Regions from separate parts of the Lysinibacillus sp. NPDC093688 genome, predicted to be linked through region 2. Evidence: riboswitches for the same ligand, from Rfam matches in the RefSeq annotation. Region 2 holds a riboswitch; each other region holds the start of a gene.
What was found. A riboswitch is a leader RNA that binds a small molecule or an ion and turns the genes downstream of it on or off. The one in region 2 is predicted to bind cobalamin.
Positions count from the first base shown of each region.

Region 1: another riboswitch for cobalamin. It lies ahead of ACQKN2_RS09820 (hypothetical protein); the one in region 2 lies ahead of nikA (nickel ABC transporter substrate-binding protein).
Region 3: another riboswitch for cobalamin. It lies ahead of ACQKN2_RS04580 (hypothetical protein); the one in region 2 lies ahead of nikA (nickel ABC transporter substrate-binding protein).
Region 4: another riboswitch for cobalamin. It lies ahead of ACQKN2_RS22385 (energy-coupling factor ABC transporter permease); the one in region 2 lies ahead of nikA (nickel ABC transporter substrate-binding protein).

Region 1 covers NZ_JBNNUX010000009.1:92,886-97,946, forward strand. The annotation lists gene ACQKN2_RS09815 (GTP-binding protein) at 1-727, shown strand, start outside; gene ACQKN2_RS09820 (hypothetical protein) at 1,246-2,010, opposite strand; cobalamin riboswitch at 2,262-2,445, opposite strand; gene ACQKN2_RS09825 (amidase family protein) at 2,530-3,999, opposite strand; gene ACQKN2_RS09830 (hypothetical protein) at 4,323-5,003, shown strand.
Region 2 covers NZ_JBNNUX010000001.1:104,179-109,239, forward strand. The annotation lists gene ACQKN2_RS00495 (DUF2621 domain-containing protein) at 205-633, opposite strand; gene ACQKN2_RS00500 (DUF1659 domain-containing protein) at 755-970, shown strand; gene ACQKN2_RS00505 (DUF2922 domain-containing protein) at 984-1,208, shown strand; gene ACQKN2_RS00510 (YvrJ family protein) at 1,294-1,416, shown strand; gene ACQKN2_RS00515 (SCO family protein) at 1,521-2,129, shown strand; gene ACQKN2_RS00520 (DUF1572 family protein) at 2,370-2,906, shown strand; cobalamin riboswitch at 3,027-3,220, shown strand; gene nikA (nickel ABC transporter substrate-binding protein) at 3,449-5,061, shown strand, end outside.
Region 3 covers NZ_JBNNUX010000003.1:171,832-176,892, forward strand. The annotation lists gene ACQKN2_RS04570 (NlpC/P60 family protein) at 1-964, shown strand, start outside; gene ACQKN2_RS04575 (hypothetical protein) at 1,585-2,133, shown strand; cobalamin riboswitch at 2,362-2,551, shown strand; gene ACQKN2_RS04580 (hypothetical protein) at 2,750-3,292, shown strand; gene ACQKN2_RS04585 (ABC transporter substrate-binding protein) at 3,294-4,259, shown strand; gene ACQKN2_RS04590 (tyrosine-protein phosphatase) at 4,856-5,061, shown strand, end outside.
Region 4 covers NZ_JBNNUX010000045.1:15,465-20,525, reverse strand. The annotation lists gene ACQKN2_RS22400 (energy-coupling factor ABC transporter ATP-binding protein) at 1-756, opposite strand, end outside; gene cbiQ (cobalt ECF transporter T component CbiQ) at 753-1,526, opposite strand; gene ACQKN2_RS22390 (energy-coupling factor ABC transporter substrate-binding protein) at 1,530-1,802, opposite strand; gene ACQKN2_RS22385 (energy-coupling factor ABC transporter permease) at 1,804-2,550, opposite strand; cobalamin riboswitch at 2,691-2,875, opposite strand; cobalamin riboswitch at 3,105-3,288, shown strand; gene ACQKN2_RS22380 ((2Fe-2S) ferredoxin domain-containing protein) at 3,425-3,796, shown strand; gene cobJ (precorrin-3B C(17)-methyltransferase) at 3,801-5,061, shown strand, end outside.

The DNA.
Region 1 (5,061 bases), on a different contig from region 2:
GTATATGGAAACGATCGCCACAACTGTGACAGGCTATGGTCATTTTGAGCCATTAAAACATTACGCAGAAGTCCATTTATTGATGGAGCCAAATACACGCGGTACCGGCAATACATTTGTCAACGCATGCCACGCGGATGATTTATCAGTTGGACATCAACGACTCATTGAAAAACATTTATTCGAGCGCGATCATCATGGGCTGTTAACCGGTTTCCCCGTGACAGATATTCGCTTCACGCTCTTAACGGGTCGCGCACATATTAAACATACTGAAGGGGGCGACTTCCGTGAAGCAACATTCCGTGCATTGCGGCAAGGGCTGGAACAAGCAGAAAATGTATTACTAGAGCCATATTACCGCTTTAAGCTTAAGGCCTCTAGTGATTTTATAGGTCGCATGATGACCGACATTCAGCAAGCTGCCGGTACATTTGACGCGCCCATCATAACTGAACATGATGCGATTGTAACCGGTCGCGCCCCTGTCTCAACATTTATGAACTACAGTACAACCTTTGCCGCCTACACCAATGGAAAGGGCGTACTCTCACTACAATTTGATGGCTACGATGCGTGTCACAATACAGAAGACATTATTGAGCAAATTGGCTACGATAAGAACGCCGATCCTGAATATTCATCCTCTAGTATTTTTTGCGCAAAAGGCAAGGGCTACTCCGTTCCATGGCACGAGGCACAAGCAGCGATGCATTGTATTGACTAAATTTTTAAAAACAGGACATGATTTGTTAGATCAATGTCCTGTTTTTCATGTTTCGTGGGTATTATCTTGTCTCGCGCGGGTATTTACCTTTCTTCCGCGGGTATTCTTGCCTTCCGCGGGTATTTGCTTTCCTTCCGCGGGTATTTCCTCTGCTATCGCGGGTATTTGCCTTTCTTCCGCGGGTATTCTTGTCTCGCGCGGGTATTTGCTTTCCTTCCGCGGGTATTTCCTCTGCTATCGCGGGTATTTGCCTGCCTTCCGCGGGTATTCTTGCCTCGCGCGGGTATTGCTTTCATTCCGTGGGTATTTCCTCTGCTATCGTGGGTATTTACCTTTCTTCCGCGGGTATCTTTGCCTCGCGCGGGTATTTGCTTTCCTTCCGCGGGTATTCTTGCCTTCCGCGGGTATTTGCTTTCATTCCGCGGGTATTTCCTCTGCTATCGCGGGTATTTGCCTGCCTTCCGCGGATATTTCCCCTGCTATCGCGGGTATTCATCTTCACTCCGCGCATATTTAATTCACAAAGCTTGTATCATTTTCCGTGCCTGTTTGAAAATGCGGTATGAAGGTTCCACAACAACGTAGCTATGGGAATGAGAGAAATCCATTAAAACCTTGCCAGGTCTACTTTTCAAAAGTTGTAAATTATCAATCAGTTCGAGCAATAGTTCATGACCGTTACCACGTGGGTGCCAGTTTAAATGATAATCATTTAGTTCCTTCACCGCTTTTAAAAATTGATGATACTCTCGCTCTACAAAATTAATCAGTTGTTTATTTTTATGAGCTACTCGTGATAAATCGTCTAAATATACTTCATAAAAACGCATCACTATCGAGCACAATAAATCATTCACCCGAGCAGCACTTAGTATTGGCTTAGGAGCATGGGAAAGTCGCTCTATATTTGGTTTTGCACGAGTCGAATCAATGCGTGTAATTAAATGATACTGCTCTCCATTCACCTCGTACACAATTGGATTTGTCGGCATATACATCATAAAATCATTTGTTTTTGTTTTTAGTTGATCTGTAATAGTCGCCTTTGCAAAAAGGTGGCCATTAAAACTTTCATTTTGAATCCAAATAATATCTTTGTTATATAAAATTTTATCAAACAATCGTTCATTACTAATAAGATTGCTAGCTATTAATTGATCGACAAGTGATTCTACAACCATTCTTGTGGTAGCTTTCTTGGCAACCTCAGTGCGTGGCTGCTTACAAATTTTCATTTCTACATATTGCGATTCCTGTGCTGTACATTCATGAATATTCGTCATAATTCCATCCTCTTTTCGTACATATTTTCCAAAACGGAAGTCTTCTTTCGCATAAAAAAAGGATCTCCTACAATTAGAGGAAATCCTTCATTCTATCTTTTTCATTCATCACATAATGTCAAATTATACCCAAGAATAAAAGAACTGCCTTGAAAGCGATTACCTTCTTTTATTTTGGGCGTTTGACGTACAGTGACGAACAGAGCATTCTGTTTTGTCAACATGCCACCTCCTATTCCTCGTAGGGTTATGGTGTGTACTCATAATAGGCAGGTATCCTGACTCATGATCATCGCTACCTTTCCCCTTCCCGTCGTTAAACAGTGGTATATGAAAAGTCGCTCACATTTACAGTTGCGGGACAGTGTTGGATTTGCACCAACTTCCCTTTTAAGTAAATTGCACGCAATTTACACCTATTACTCCACGCTATTCAGTTGTTAAGAAACTGGAAAATACCAATTCCCTTACTATTAATTGTAAAGTACTGTATTTTCAAAGTCAATTGAGTCTGGGATCTTATGACAACTCAGGAGCTTTTCGTAAATTACTTGCTTGTTCATATGAAAATGCAAGTTTTATTAAAACATCTTCACTAAATGCAGTCCCTGCGAAAGTTATGCCAAACGGTCTGCCATTTTTCATATACCCTGCTGGGACGGCAATAGACGGATATCCAGCTTTCGCGCTAATTGTCGAGCCTATATATGATGGAAACATAATCGCATCTAAGTCATATTTTTTTAATGTATAATCGATTCCTTGTTCTTGAGAAAAATACAAATCCTCTAATTTGGCATTTAAGTATTCAGAATCTCTTAACGTGTTCGGTAATTTCTCTCTCGATTCCAATTTATCCTGCCCATATTTTAACGACTTTTCTTCCGATAGTTTATTAAATTGAATTAACTCAGAAATAGAATGTACAGGAATGTGAGAAGGTAGATTTACAAGGAAATTATTTAAACTATGCTTAAATTCATATTGCGGTACTGCCCATTTCCAGTCCCTATGGAAAGAAGGAATATCGATGTCTTCAAAAATAATGGCTCCTTGCTCTCTTAAAACCTGAATTGCCTTATTAAAAAGGGTTTCGTCATATTCCTCTGACTCATAATAAGTTTTGGAGGCATTCGTATAAACACCGATTCTAGCACCCTTTAATCCTGTAGCTTCTAAAAAGATTGAGTAATCTTGATGTATCCTTCCTTCGCTTTTATATGTAGCAACGTCGTCTTGATCTACATCCGTTAATACGCCCAATAAAATAGCTGCATCTGTAACCGTTCTTGCCATTGGCCCTGCTGTGTCTTGAGAGTATGTAAACGGAATAATGCCCTGTCGACTAATGAGCCCAACAGTCGGTTTTATGCCGACTACTGAATTTGTAATAGCAGGACTTAAAATCGAGGCATCTGTCTCCGTTCCAATTGATAGAACAGCAAAATTCGATGCCACTGCTACCGCCGACCCCGAGCTGGATCCTCCAACATAAAGTTCTGGATCTCCATAAGGATTAAGTGTTTGCCCACCTCGAGAACTATACCCCGCCCACATCGTACTCGACATACCGTTCGCTAATTCAGTCATATTTGCTTTCCCTAAAATAACAGCCCCCGCTTCACGGAGTTTTTTTACTAGATATGCATCCTGCTCAGCTAAATAGTTTTCTAACGCTATTACGCCTGCACTAGTATGCATAAAATCTTTCGTTTCGATATTGTCTTTTAAAACAACCGGAATTCCGTGTAGAGGTCCTCTAACCCCTTTTGTCACTCTTTCCTCATCTAATGCTTCAGCAATAAATATCGCTTCAGGATTAATTTCAAGCATAGAATTAATTCTCTGACCATCTTGATCATACTTAGCAATTCTGTGTAAATAATACATAGTTAATTCTTTTGATGTGATCTCACCATGTTCCTTAGCTACCTGAATATCAATTACTGACAATTCTTCTCTAAGAAAGCTATTAAAATTTATCCCCATTTAGTTTCCCACCCTTCTTTACTCATCACAAAACGGCATTCAAATTTTTAGCGAGGTTCTATAAATATATTAACATAAATTCTAAAATAACCCAGACTTTAACAGATCGGTTATAATGTATGTAAAACGGTTTAGACCTTATCGTATCGGTAATTGTATAATCAATCTCTTCTGTTATACATTTACCATCTAATAATCAACTCAAAGCAGCTTATTGTATAAACATAAAGTTACTTCCCACTTTTCTCATCCCAATATTTGTAAATATGTTATAATTCTATAAAGCGACTAATTATTCTGTCATTTAATTAGCTTTTTGTGAGGTGAAGGTTTTGAAAAATTATATGTTTGCAAGAGCTATACTGGTAACCTTCTTTTTAACAGGGTGTGTAAATGAAAAAATAGAAAATGCAGAACCTTCAAAACTTTCGACTGATGAAAATAATAAGTTATCAGATATTAAAGCAACTCCTCTCCAATTAACTCCAGAGCAAAAAGAAAAGTATTACAAGGAATATATTTCTCTTGTAGAAAAAGTAAATGAAAAATATAATGTAAACTTTGTAATAGAGCCAATATCAAAGTTTACAGATGAATACTGGGTTGAAGTTAAGGATTTTGAAAAGATGTTAAAAGAAAGAGTAGATGCTTCAATTATCGTGTCAAAAATTAACGATGCTTATTCCCCAACTTTTGTGCCAAAAACAGTGGAAATACATATAGGTTCAAAATTAGAGATTATTAGTTTTGAAGGCTCTTTTGAAACGCAGTTAAATTTTAATAAACCTTATGGTAGACAGTTGTTCTCAGCTATGAACTCTATATCTTCGAAAATTGAAAATGGTAGCGGTAATTGGATACAAACAGGATACAACTATTCAATTGTCGATGGAGGTCGCTCTTATCTTATTACTGTGGCTGGAAAATACTCCAATCGCGGTATTTCTTCTCCTCATATCATAGAAGTAGAATATTATTGCAATAAAAATGGTGGTATTACTTGATGATAGAAGACAAATGTCATATTAAACGTCTTTAAAAAATACCCCTAACATTCAATCT
Region 2 (5,061 bases):
ATTGCCGAAGTGACGGAAAGAGTCGTCCAAGCGACGGATGGAAGAGCCAAAGTGACGGATAGAAAACAGAGCGACGGAAAGAGTCGTCTAAGCGACGGATGAAAGAGCTAAAGTGAAGGATTGAAAGCCGAAAACGACGGATAGAGTCCCTTATTTAAAGAAGTAAAAAACAAACGCTGCACAACGATTCTGTGCAGCGTACCATCAATCAAATAGATGTTCATATGGAGCGATGTCAATTTGCATTTCATCTAATTTCTTACGTAAAAATTTATGGTCGCGCTTAGGCGTTGCTTGAATATAACCACGAATAATCAAATCATGGTTAATGGCAGATGCCTTTTCTTCTAAAGCAAGCTCCCCAATTTTTCCTGCAATTTTTTCCTTTGCTACTTGTCTAAATAGCTCAGGTACAGGGCTTACAAGTTCATATAAAAGCTCTTTTTCAGGTTGTCCCCATAAATGAATGGTTCTATCTAAATAATACTCTTGCCAATCTAAATCAGATTTACCGTCCTGTTTCGGTAATGCCTTTAAAAATTTGCGGAACATGAAAAATCCGCCAATCGCCATTAATGAAATGAGTACAACTACCCAAAATAGGATAAACCATAAAAACCAACCATTTAACAAATCGTTCACCTCTTTGCCTTCTCTCACTCTATTATAAAAGCTTACATAAAATAATTCATCCTAAATGTCCCTTTTTTAGCAATAAGTCTGTATATATTGTGTAAGAAAGGAGGTGACCTCCATGGCAAAAGTCAATTTCGTAGGTGCTACAGTGCGCTTAAAGTATGTCGCTGGACAGAATGCTCAAAACGAGCCCCTGTTCACAACAAAAACGTACCGCAATTTGAACAGCTCGCATACGGCAGAGGATTTAGTAGCTGTAGCAAATGCCATTGCAAGTCTATCTTCACACGCACTAGACAGCATTGTAAAACAAGAAACGACAGATTTATCCTAAGGGGGGGAAAGGTATGACACAAGTTTTAGAGCTGCAATTTGAAACAGCAGCAGGGAAAACAGCATCATTTACGATAGATGCACCGAAGCCAAAGGTAACAGCGGAAGAAATTCAAAAGGTCATGCAAACGATCATCGCTAAAAACGTTTTTGATGGACAAGCTGGCGCTCTGGTTGGGATGAGTGGGGCTCGCATCGTTGATCGTCAAGTAACAGAATTTGATTTAGAGGTCGAATAACCAAGAAATGGTCTTTGCAGAGTACTGCAAGGACCATTTTCAGCAATATTAGACTTATTCATCTAGCAGCGGAGGAGGGACCAACATGGAACAATGGTTAAACATGATATCGGATATCGGTTTTCCTATCTTAGTGTCGTTTTATTTACTGCACCGAGTAGAAGTGAAATTAGATGCAATTCATGATGCACTTGTTTCCTTAAAGTGAAATCGATTTCACAAAGATGTACGAAAGCTGTCACTTGAGTGTCCTTGTCAATATTTACATCGTACGATAGGATGGGGATAGTGTAAGTAGGGAGCGTGTTAAAGATGAGAAATAAAATAATTGGACTTGTTCTACTTTTTGCATTTGCAGCTGTGCTTAGTGCGTGTGGAAATTCAAAATTTAAAGCAGATTATAGCTTGGAATTACCAGATTTTGAACATGTCAATCAACGTGGAGACAAAGTTTCTTTAGAGAGTTTAAAAGGAAAACCATGGATTGGTATGTATATTTTCACGAATTGTACTTCAATTTGTCCACCAATGTCTTTTAATATGACGCAAGTTCAAGAGAAGCTGAAGAAAAAAGGTGTGGAAGATTATAATATTGTTGCGTTTTCAGTTGATCCTGACGTTGATAAACCAGAAGTATTAGCTGATTATTTGAAAAAATATAATGTTCCAGATAAATCAAAATGGAATCTACTTACTGGTTATTCACAAAAATATATCGAGCAGTTCGCTGTAAAATCAACAAAAATAATCGTCAGAAATGATCCTAACAGCGACCAAGTCGTCCATGGAAATCAATTTTTCTTAGTCGATAAAAATGGTGTAATTGTAAAAATGTATTCAGGATATGCAGAGAATCCAGAGGATGTCCCTATTGACACGATTGCGTCAGATATAGAAACATATATTGATGAAAATTTATAATGGATAGAAGGAAACCGTCTCGATTAATGAAGAGACGGTTTTTTTTGTTGAAATATAATCTTTTATAATTGTAGCCTCGTTTATAGTGTAGAAGGAGGGAAAGATTTTGTCTGATACAGAATATTTAGAGCAACTAATGGAGCTACATACAGATCATTTATTTCGAATCGCGTACTACTAAATGGCACTTCGTATTCTGTTTATATTAAAATAGTAGAAAAGGGGATGGGGGGTTCAACAATGACGATAGCGCAAACGTATTTAAATGTTGTCCAAAAAAGATTTAAAAATGTCAAAGAGCTAGGCGATAAAACACTCGACCAACTGGAAGAGGACCAATTGCACTGGGCGTATAATGAAGATTCAAACAGTATCGCAGTGATTGTGAAGCATGTTAGTGGGAATATGATTTCACGCTGGACCGATTTTTTAACGACAGATGGTGAGAAGGCAACGAGAAATCGTGATGATGAATTTACGGATAGCCTTCAGACAAAAGAAGAGGTTATGGCAGTATGGGAAAAGGGCTGGCAAGTATTTTTAGATGCATTACAAAAATTAACGGAAGCTGATTTACAAGGGTTTGTAACGATAAGGGGAGAACAGCATTCCGTGATAGATGCGATTGAAAGACAAATGGCTCATTATTCACAACATGTCGGTCAAATCGTATACATCGCTAAGCAAGTAAAAGGTTCACAGTGGCAAACACTAAGTATTCCAAAGGGACAATCTCAGATTTTTACAGAATCAATGTTAAAAAAACATCAACAATAGAAGTGTAGCCATCTCACTAGTGTGTGGTGGCTTTTTTTTCTTTAGAAATCTCAAAACTTTATTATATTCAGAAAATAAAATTGACGTGTATCTTTGAAGCGTGTTATGTTTAATACTAATTTAATATGGTTCATTACAAGTTTGAGTGAAAAAATTTTTTCACTTAATTTAAAGGAAAATGGGTGTAAATCCCATGCTGTCCCGCAGCTGTAAATGAGGAGTTTTGTTTCAAATACCACTGAGTAAGTACTTGGGAAGGTGAAGCAAAATGAAGATTCATAAGCCAGAATGCCTGCTTGTAGTAAGATTCATTGTAGATCTACGAAAGATAGGGAGATGGATGGAAGGCTTTTAAAAATGAGTTTTTCTATCCTTATTCACGTGGAATAAGGATTTTTTTTATGCATTTTTTCTAATCTTAGTAATTTATATCAAAGTGAGGTGCAAATAAAGCGATACTTTAAGTTTCAAGTTAGAAGTTTGGTGGAGAAACATATATATTTCAATTTTCTAACACCCAAGAATAGACAGGAGCAATCATAATGATATTTTTTAAAAAATTATTACCTTTCATTCTAATACTGATGTTAACGATTTTAGCAGGCTGTTCAAGCTCGAGTGAAGGTAATGGAAGTAAAACTTCTAACAAAAATAATAACGAAGGAAAAATGATAACAGTTGGCTGGCCGCTAGATATAGGGCCTTTAAATCCTCATACCTATTTACCAAACCAAATGACTGCGCAAGCAATGGTATATGAATCATTGGTAGAATATAACGATGATGGGACAATATCGCCTAAATTAGCGGAGAGCTGGGAAATTTCTGACGATAAAACAGCTTACATATTTCATCTTAGACAAGATGTAAAATACTCTGATGGGACAGCCTTTAATGCAGATAATGTTATTCGTAATTTTAATGCAGTTTTAGCAGATCGTGATACACACTCCTGGATGGGGATGGTGAATCATATTGTAGAAGTTGTGAAAGAAGACGACTATACAATTCGTTTACAGTTAGATGCACCTTATTACCCCGTATTAAATGAATTGGCTTTTGTTCGACCATTTCGCTTTTTAGGGGATAATGGATTCCCTGAGGGAGATACAACTAATAAAGGTATTAAAGCTCCGATTGGAACTGGTCCATGGGTATTAACCGAATACAAAAAAGATCAATATGCACTTTTTAGCCGCAACGAACATTATTGGGGTGAAAAGCCACTGGTAGACAAAGTAAAAGTGAAAATTATTCCAGATTCAGAATCTATTTCACTGGCATTCGAAAATGAAGAATTAGACTTAATTTATGGTCGAGGCATTATTAGCTTAGATAACTACACTTTCTTAAAAGACAGCGGTCAATACAAAACGGCTGTATCTGAACCTTTATCTACACGTGCTTTACTTTTTAATACACAATCTGGTCCTTTAGCAGAATTAAAAGTACGTCAGGCTATTCAATACGCAGTTAACAAAAAACAAATGGTTGAAAGTATTACCCATGGTACAGAAAAAGTTGCCAATACACTGTTTTGGGATGCTATTCCATATGCCAATATTGAGTTAAAACCAATACTTTTTAATGCAGAAAAAGCCGAGCAATTATTAGATGAAGCAGGTTGGGCATTAAAAAATGGTGATAAAATCCGTTCCAAAAATGGGCAACCTCTTAAATTAGATTTAATCTATATTGCAACAGATGCTATCCAAAAACCAATGGCAGAAATAATGCAAGGGGAATTAGCAAAAATAGGCGTTCAATTAAACCTTGAAGGCGCTGATGTAATGGTAGGGCTCCAAAAATTAATGGATAATCAAGTAGATATTAATTTTTGGCGCACAAATGGCCCGCCAACAGACCCACACAGCTTTGCAAACGAATCAGCAACACCGAATGCAAATGGCGTTTATGAAGCGAAATTAGGCCTAGATAACGCAGCGCAAATTGATGGCAAAATACATCAATTATTAATTGGTACAGATGAAGCTGAACGTGTGCAATTGTATAAAGATATTTTAACAATGTTCCATGACCAAGCATTATTCTATCCAATTTCATATGAAACGAATAACGTTATTTACCATAAATATATGAAAGATTTTAATCCCCGTGCATCTGAATACGATATCCCTTATGCTCAAATGGATTT
Region 3 (5,061 bases), on a different contig from region 2:
AGTACAGGCAGACATTAAAGAAGTGGATGCAAATATTGTCGATACTAAAAAACGTATTGAGCAACGTTCAGTGATTTTAAGTGACCGTATGGCTGCATACCAAGCTCAAGATAATACTGTAGGTATTTATTTAAACGCTGTTCTTGAATCAAAAAGCTTTGCAGATTTAATGGACCGTGTCGTAGCGGTAAAAACATTAATGGATGCTGACCAAGAATTAGTAGATCAACAAGAAGCAGATAAGGCTAACTTAGAGAAACAAAAAGCAACATTAGATGAAAAACAAAAAGAGCTTCAAAAGCAATTCCAAGAGCTTCAAGAGAAGGAAAGCGAAATGGAAGTTAAAAAAGCTGAAAATGAAGCAAAATCTCTTGCATTAAAGGCACAAATTGCAACGAAACAAGAAGAAGAGCGTTTAGAAGCAGAACGTAAAGCAGCAGAGGAAGAGGCAGCTCGTTTACGTGCACTTCAAGCAGCTACTCCAGTTGTACAAGCAACAAACAACAATAATAACAGTAACGATAATGATAATAGCGATGCTAGCAATAGTAGCAAAGCTAACAATGAAAAATCAGAACAAAAAGTCGTTGTTGGTTCAGGGTCAGGCACTGCATCTTCAGGTGATGCTATTTCAACTGCGAAACAATTCCTAGGTCGTAGCTATGTTTGGGGCGGTAGTAACCCATCGACAGGATTTGACTGTTCAGGTCTTGTGCAATGGTCTTACCAACAAGCAGGCGTATCTTTACCACGTACAGCATCACAACAATATTTAGCAACACAACGTATTTCAGCAAGTGAAGCACGTGTAGGTGACCTAGTATTCTTCAGCTATGGTTCGGGTATAGCGCATGTAGGTATTTACTTAGGAAACAACACGATGATTGATGCTCAAAATAAAGGTGTTGTCATTGAATCACTTGATTGGTGGAATCAATATTTAGTAGGCTTCGGTCGTATTTAAAAAGCCGTACTAAAATATAGACGATTTAAATAGCGAAAAGGTTATCTTTGTAAAAGAAATTACAAGGATAACCTTTTTTATTATTTGACGGTATTGGAGGTTATCCCGTAAAAATCAACTATTTAAAATATAGTTAAAAACCTACGAGTAAACCTAGCAGGCAAACAGATATGGTTATCCATTAATTTAGGCTCGACTACTCGATCAATAATGAGTAAAATAACTTCTGTGAAGAATAAATTTACATAAGTAGATATATTTACTACTATAGGACCAGTTACAAAAATGAAGATGGAGCCGAGAAAAGAAATAACATCACTTATTCATAGAATGATTGTCATCATTAATGCGTATTTTACTTGAATTAAAGCAAAGGCTGATAAGTGTGACACCTCTAACGAGTAAAATATGTCTTCATATAGCTAAAAGAAAGTATTCCTTGCATATTGAACCTCGTTTCTGATAATTTTGACATATACAAGTAGGGATCTTACTTTGAAATTATAATTATTTGAGACTTTTATTTTGTAGTAGCGAAGTAACGAATGATGGGAAATGAGAAAACACTTACAAGTGCATTATTTTTTTTCGTTCTGAAACAATAAAGGTAGGGATGAATCATGGAAAAAGAGATTTTGCAACTTTTTAGTAATTTAACAGAGCGTGACCGTGATATTCAATACAAATCATACGAAGAATTAATGAAAATTATGCAGGAGCCAGTTGATTGGACATATTCAGTTTGGGAACAACTTGTTCAGACTCTTACATACAAAAATGGTCATGTGCGTGCAAGTGCTGCACAATTTTTATGCGCATTGGCAGCAAAAAGTGATCCTGAAGAAAGAGTATTAGAGGACTTCTTAAAGATTTGGGCAGTAACGTATGATGAAGAAACAGTCACTGTGAGGCATACTTTACAGGCAATTTGGAAAATAGGCTTAGCAGGGCAAGTACAAAGAGATTTAGTCGTATCATATTTGGCTAAAAGGTATCAAACATGCTTAGACGAAAAACACCCGACATTAATACGCTATGATATTATAGTTTCCTTTAAAAAGCTATTCGATGCAACAAATGACCCAAAACTACTAGAGATTGCACAACGTTTAATTGAGGAAGAAGAAGATATTAAATCCAAAAAGAAATATAAGAATGCCATCCGGTAAAAGTTTTGAAATAGCTAATTTTTTTATAACGTATGAAAAAATAAAATGTTTTACTCCATGAAGCATAACAAGTATCTGCACGAGCAGGATGAATACCCGTGGGGGCAGTGAATATATCCGCGTGCATAAGGTAATACCTGCATGATTCTTATCCATCGTAATTTGTTTATTCTAAATTCCACAGCTATTTTTTCCTATCAATCTATGTTAAACTGCATTACAAGTGAATAATTCTTGCAGAATAAAGGTGCTGAACTATAGCATAATCGGGAATTCGGTGAAAAACCGAAGCTGTTTCCGCAACTGTAAGTACAGGAATTATAAAGATATACCACTGTCGAATTATCCGATGGGAAGGTTCTTTATGAACGTAGTGAACTGTGCAAGCCAGGAGACCGACCTTTGTTTGAACGTATAGATAACTCTTCGGAAGCTAGGAGGATATGCGGCAAATACATAGGCTATGTCGTATCTATGCGACAATATTTATGTTATTTTTCGTTGTTTCCTTAGGAGTGGGAACAACGTTTTTTTTATGTGCACTTATAATTCACCTAATGTAAGCCGGGTGTTAATAAGGTAAGAATTTTTCATGAAGGAAAGCGGGGACTTAGATTTGAAAAAAGATGCACGTTATTCTTGTTATCCATTTATGCGTGAAAAGGCATCGACAGTAGATTTTGAAATTCGAACAGATAGCCTAACAACGCATATTGGTGTAGCATTGGCGGCGGTGAAAAAAGAAACGGTAGAGGTAGTAGCAGATGATTTGCTAGCCATTTTGCCAATGGCATACCATGTAAATGGCTCAGTCCGAGGTAAATTAGCGGTAACCGAAGATGATTTGACTTGGCTAAGTGATCGCTATGATTTCTATGTTAGCCATGTTAAGGATGAAATACAAAACTTTGTATTACCTCAAGGAATAGAGGCGGCTACTACATTACATTTATGCCGTAGTGAGGCGAAAAAATCATATCGTGTTTTGCACAAAGTGTCTGAAGAACGCGAAGTACCAGCTATTCTCTTTGATTATTTAGGATTGCTAGCCAATGTGTTTTTTGTAATGGCTGTCTATATGAATCAGCATGCTGGTATTGCTGAAATACCGTTTATTAGTAAGTCATACCCGATGAAAAAGAAAAAGGAGAATCAATGAAATGAAGAAAATGTTTAAGCTGCAATGGCTTTCTGTGTTGATGCTGGCACTCGTATTAGTTGGCTGTGGCACGAAAGAAGATACAAATGAAGGAACTGTTTCTAAGGAAGCTCAACAAGTTGAGAAAACTAGCTATAAAGTTAAGGATGACCGTGGCGTAGAAGTAGCGTTTAATGCAGTACCTAAAACTATTGTTTCATTACAACCTAGTAATACAGAAATTTTATTTGCTCTAGGCGTAGGCGATAAAATCGTTGGTGCAACAGAATTTGATACGTATCCAGAAGAAGCACAAAAAATTGAGCGCGTCTCTAATTCTACAACATTCAATAGTGAGCGTATTTTAGCCCTAAAGCCAGATGTCGTTATTGCCTATACAACTGGAGGCAAAGATGAAGAAAATTTAAATGCATTAAAAGGCCTTGAGGATGCGGGTATTAAAGTGTTTGCCATTCAATCAGCTAAATCATTTGATGATGTTTATGGGGATATCGAACAAGTCGCAACGGTTATGGGAATTGAAGATAAAGGCGAAAAGTTAAATGAAGATATTAAAGCTAAAATTGCAGATGTCCAAGCGAAAGTTAAAGATGTGAAAAAACCCAAAAATGTCTACTTAGAAATTAGTCCAAAGCCAGATATCTATACAGCTGGTTCTGGTACATTCCAACAAGAGATTTTAAATGCTGCAAATGTTAACAACGTTTTTGCTGACCTTAAAAGCTGGGCACCGGTATCTGAGGAAGATGTCATTGCGAAAAATCCAGAAGTCATTTTAACAACAGTAAGCTATGTGAAAAACTCAGCGGAAGAAATTCTTTCTCGTGATGGATGGAATTCAATCACGGCCATTCAAAATAAAGCGGTTTATTCTATAGATACTGATATTTCAAATCGCCCAGGTCCGCGTATTGGCGAAGCTGTTGAGTTAATCGCAAAAGCAGTATACCCTGAGTTATTTAAATAATTATTATTGAAAAATAGTATTTTCGAGCTGTCCTTTATCAAGGGCAGCTTTTTTGATGGGTAAGAAGGAGACCTACTCTGGGAGGAAAAGTGATCGGGAAAGGTGGATAACTGCTCCGCTGGAAGGAAAAGTGATCGGGTAAAGTGGATAACTGCTCCGCTGGAAGGAAAAGTGATCGGGTAAAGTGGATAACTGCTCCACCTGGGAGGAAAAGTGATCGGGAAAGGTGGATAACTGGTCCGTTTGGAAGGAAAAGTGATCGGGTAAAGTGGATAACTGCTCCGCTAGATGGAAAAGTGATCGGGTAAAGTGGATAACTGCTCCGCCTGGGAGGAAAAGTGATCGGGTAAAGTGGATAACTGCTCCGCTTGGATGAAAAAGTGATCGGGTAAAGTGGATAACTGCTCCGCTTGGGAGGAAAAGTGATCGGGAAATACGACCACCGACCTGCTCCGCCCAGATAAAGAAGTGCTCAAATAAATCCCCTCATCGCTCTAAGTAGTGTATGACATTTCCTAGTTCGAAAATTGGTATTATATCGAATTGTTCTATAAAATAGAGATAAGTATGCTTGCTAACAGGAAGAGGTGCAGTGAGTGAAACAGTTTGATATAAAGATTATTCCGTTTGAGGCAGTTTATAATTTTCGGGATATGGGTGGTTATAAGTCGAGAGATGGGCGTGCTGTTAAGAATGGTTTGATTTATCGTTCAGCGGCACTTGGTAAAATGACGACAGCAGATAAGGAGCTTTTTGAAACGCTAGGTGTGAAAACAATTTTTGATTATCGAGACAACCATGA
Region 4 (5,061 bases), on a different contig from region 2:
TAAAGCAATGGCCATATCGAAGACCCATGGGCGTTCAAGATGGGCTCTCTCAAGCAAATCCTCTTGAAAGAACAGTTCAACGGGATCCCCATTATAAATAATTCTCCCAGCTTCCATGACGATTATTTGATCTGCCCATTCATAGGCTAACGGGATATCATGCGTTGCCAGTAAAATGCTTCGTTCACCGTTTTCTAACGTAGCTAAATAGTGTAAAACTTGTGCACTATAATAATTATCTAATCCAGCTGTTGGTTCATCTAATAATAAAACGGAAGGTTCCATTGCAAGTACTCCTGCCATTGCGACACGTTTTTTTTGCCCAACGCTTAAAAAATGGATCGGCTTATCAAGCAATGCTTCAACTTCCGTTTGAGCGACAGCCCACGCAATATTCTCTTCCATTTTTTCAGTTGTCCAGCCAAGATTCATAGGTCCAAATGCAATATCTTGCTTAACAGTGCCAGAAAAAAGCTGGTTGTCTGCATCTTGAAAAACAATACCAACCTGTTGACGTAAGTCTTTTAATGCTTTTCTACTGTAGTTAAGTGCTGTGCCTTGAAAGGTTATACTTCCAGCTGTAGGCTTCAAAATTCCATTTAAATGCTGGAATAACGTTGATTTTCCAGCTCCATTATGACCAAGTAAAGCAATTTTTTTTCCTTTTGGAATCTGAAGTGTAATGTCTGTTAAAGCATGCGTTCCGTCTGCATACGCGTAAGATAAATGTGTTAATTCAAAGTATAAGTCTGTCATGAGAAAAAACCTCCATAAATGATGAGGAGTATAAAAATTGCAGCAATACCTAGCCAGTTTTTCGTGTTATAGCTAACCTTCTCCTGCCAATAGACCGTTTCGCCACCACGTGCTTCCATCGCATTGGTTAGCTCACGACTTCGTTGGAACATCTCGACAAATAAAGCAGCAATCAGCATTGAGACCGAGCGAAGCCACTGCATAGGGGAGCTGTATCCTAGACGTGCCTGCTGAGCAAGATGAATTTTTTGCATACTGTCTAAAAAGATAAAAATAAAACGATACGTTAGTTCTAGTAGCTCAACAAATAAAGTGGGCAGTCGCCATTGTCGCAAGACGTAACAAATAGATTGTACTGATGTCGTGAGAATTAAAAAATACAAACAGCTAATGCTGCCAAGGACGATGAAAAAAAGCTGTTGCGCTGTCAGTAAGCTCGCACTGCCAACAAATATTGTCCAATGATAAAGAGAAAATGACCAAATAGTTGGAGGTAGCGTGCTTGTTGCTGGCGCTATAGAAATTAAAATGGATGCTAGGCTCGATAATAAAAAAAATCCGGGTAGCAATAGTAATTTTGCGTAATATTTAGCAGGGATTTTTGCACCTGAAATGATAAAAGCACTCATCACAATAAATGTAATGAGTGAAATTCGTTCATCTCTCATGATAAGCGACAGTAGAAGCAGACCAAGGGATAGCGTCATTTTTTCTAGCGGATGAACAGACGCTAGTTTATTCATATAAGCATACTTATCAATAAGTAACATCTCTTAACCTTCTTTATGTTTACCACGCATTAAGCCGATGAAATAGCCGATAAATCCGGCTCCAATAGCAGCTTGTAGTGCGAATAATAAACTTTCTATTTCACCACTTGGTGGCTCCCATAAGCTTTCAAACCATGGCTCGTAGTTAGCATCTATTTCACCGATTGCTGCCTCCGCTTCACCATCAGCACCTTCAAAATCTGCGCCTTTTTGAATGAAGAGGGGAATGATTGCTAACAACACAACAATTGCTAAGAGCAATAAATTTTTTTTCATGTTAGTGAGCCTCCTTTGCTGAGAAAACACGTAAAGCTTTTAATTCACTCACATTGTATTTTTTCAAGAAGTTCATAACAATCACTGTTAAAATGCCTTCACTAACAGCAAGAGGAATTTGTGTTAATGCAAAAATACTAGAAAACTTTGTGAATGAAGCCATAAAGCCTCCGACCTCAGAAGGGAAGGCAAGAGCTAATTGTACAGAAGTGACAATATATGTACCTAAGTCACCAAGCATTGCTGCTAAAAAGACTGCTACTGAAAACGACAGTCCCATTTTTTGTGAGCCTTTAAATACATAGTAAGCGATAATAGGGCCCATAATGGCCATGGAAAAGGTGTTTGCCCCTAATGTTGTAAGCCCACCATGTGCTAAAAGTAAAGATTGGAATAATAATACGATTGTCCCGATAACACTCATCGCTAATGGTCCAAAAAGAACTGTCCCAAGTCCAACCCCTGTCGGATGCGAACAACTACCCGTTACAGAAGGGATTTTTAAGGCTGATAGCACAAAGGCAAAGGCACCCGATAGTCCTAATATCATTTTTGTTTCAGGATTTTCATCAATGGTTTTACGAATAGAACGTAATCCTAAAATAATAAAAGGAATTGATACGACCCACCAAAAAATCGCCCATTCGATTGGCAAAAAGCCCTCCATAATATGCATCGCAAATGCACGATCTGGCACGAATAAAAATGCCAATAAGAAATAACTAAGCTTCCAACCTGAGAATTTCAAAAATCTCTCCTCCTCACATTAAAATTTTTCGAATTAGTATGCGAAAAAAAACACTTTTCCGGTATTGGAAAAGTGCATAGCTAAAAAATGCAAATAAAATTCTAATCTGCTAAGCCGCACACCCATCCTCGTAGGTTGAAACGATCACATATTTTTCGGCAGGTCTCCTGGCTTTAGTTCAACGTTTTATAGGCCTTCCCATCCTTTGGACAGTGACATTATCTATAAAACTCCCTAGTACAGTGGCGGGACCGCGCCGGACTTGAACCGGCTTCCCTTTTAAGCGAAATGATGAACAATTCGCACCGAAAAAAGATGAAGTTGTGAGATTTCACGACAAAGTGTAACATGATTTTCCATATATATGCTATACTTTTTATGAAAAAATTTTTAATTGAGTGTTTATGTCGAAAATTTAGATAAATAGAATAGAAATGTCATATTTTTCTTTAAAAAATTAATGAAAATGTCACAAATTAAGAAAGAAATATTGAAATTTTAAAAAAATAAGCTATGATAGAAACAGTTTTTAATTTTATAAAAAAACGACAAATTCATATAAAACATCCATAAGTGCTTGAATATTTTCAAGATAATAGGGAAATCGGTGAGAGTCCGATACAGCCCCCGCTACTGTAATAGCTGATGAAATCGCGGATGCCACTAGTGAAAACTAGGAAGGCGCGAAAGTAAAAGGAAGCTTAAGTCAGGAAACCTGCTTATGTGATGATGCATGCAAACTTTTCGGAGGGAGAAGTTGAAGCGAAAGCGAGTACATATCTATATTCGTTTTTTTGGGCTTCTACAAACCTTTACTCTTCGTCTAGAGTAAAGGTTTTTCTTTTTCCTAAAAGCAAATGAAGGGAGAAAATTTATGACAACTTGGAATTTAGAGGGGATGAAAACACATCTTTTTATATGCAATGGTAGTAGCTGTATGAAAAAAGATGCTGAGGACATTACTCAGGCAATTCGTGATGAAATACAGTTACTGGCACTTGATAAGGAAATACATACGACAAGAACTCGCTGTAACGGCAGGTGTAAGGATGCTTGTGTTGTCATTGCTTATCCTCAGGGGAATTGGTACCGTGTTCCGACAACGGAGCATGGGAGAGCACTTGTACAAGATTTAAATCATGAATCGTTACTAAATGAACATGTCTTTACTTTACGTGAAGGTTCGTTACAACGTACAGCACAAACAACAGCCATTAAAGGTATTGAAAAGGTGAAAGAGGGGTAACAAAATGGCGCAAAAAGGGAAGATTTTCGTAGTTGGCTTTGGCCCTGGAGACTTTAAACATATTACGACTCGTGCTGTAGAGGCACTACAACAAAGTCATATGATCATTGGTTATAAAACCTATGTTGAGCTTATTCAGGATTTAGTTAGTGCAAAGTCGATTATTAGCACTGGTATGACAGAGGAAGTTTCACGTGCACAGGAAGCGGTACGTCAAGCAGAGGCAGGAAGTATCGTATCGGTTATTTCCAGCGGTGATGCCGGTGTTTATGGAATGGCCGGATTAGTGTATGAGGTATTAATAGAGCTTGGCTGGACAGAAGCCACTGGTATCGAGGTAGAAATTGTTCCAGGTATTTCTGCTATTAATTCGTGTGCAAGTTTACTAGGTGCTCCAATTATGCATGACGCCTGTACCATTAGTTTAAGTGACCATTTAACTCCTTGGAATTTAATTGAAAAGCGAGTAGAAGCCGCAGCAATGGCGGATTTTGTGATTGCGCTTTATAACCCAAAAAGTGGACGTCGTACGAGACAAATCGTAGAGGCACAACGAATATTATTAGAATATCGTTCGCCAGATACACCGGTTGGTCTTGTGAAAAGCGCGTATCGTGATCGTCAGGAAATTACGATGACGACTTTAGCAGAAATGCTCGAACATGATATCGGCATGTTAACAACCGTTATTATCGGGAATTCAACAACATTTTTCTACGACAATAAAATGATCACACCACGTGGTTATCAGCGCAAATATACACTTGGTGAAGAAAAACAGCCGTTACGACCACATCAACGACTGAAGGAAGAAAATGAACCATGGGCCATGAATCAGGAAACAGGGGCAGCGCGGAATGATTTTGCGACAGATCCCAATGCGAATCGTATAAAACCCAGTTTAGCTATAACACCAGAACCAAAGCTTAAAAAATCATCACTTGAATTGGCAACAGCAGCTCTGGCAATGGTGAAGGGAACGAGCGCTGTGAAGAGTTCACCTAAGCTTGTTCAACAAAAAATCGAATCCATTTTTGAATTAGCTGTTAGTCCAGGGGTAGCCAATAAGTTTTTTACTCCTCAACAAATGATGACATTAGCTGAGGTAGTTGGTGAGGAAGGAACGATGGAGTATACACCTGACCATCAAATTCATTTGAAAATTCCAACGGCTGAGCCTGAGGTAATTACAGCAAAGCTTCGTGAAGTGGGCTTTTTACTAACACCAATTGGTGACGTACTGTCGTTAAAGGCTTGTGATTTCT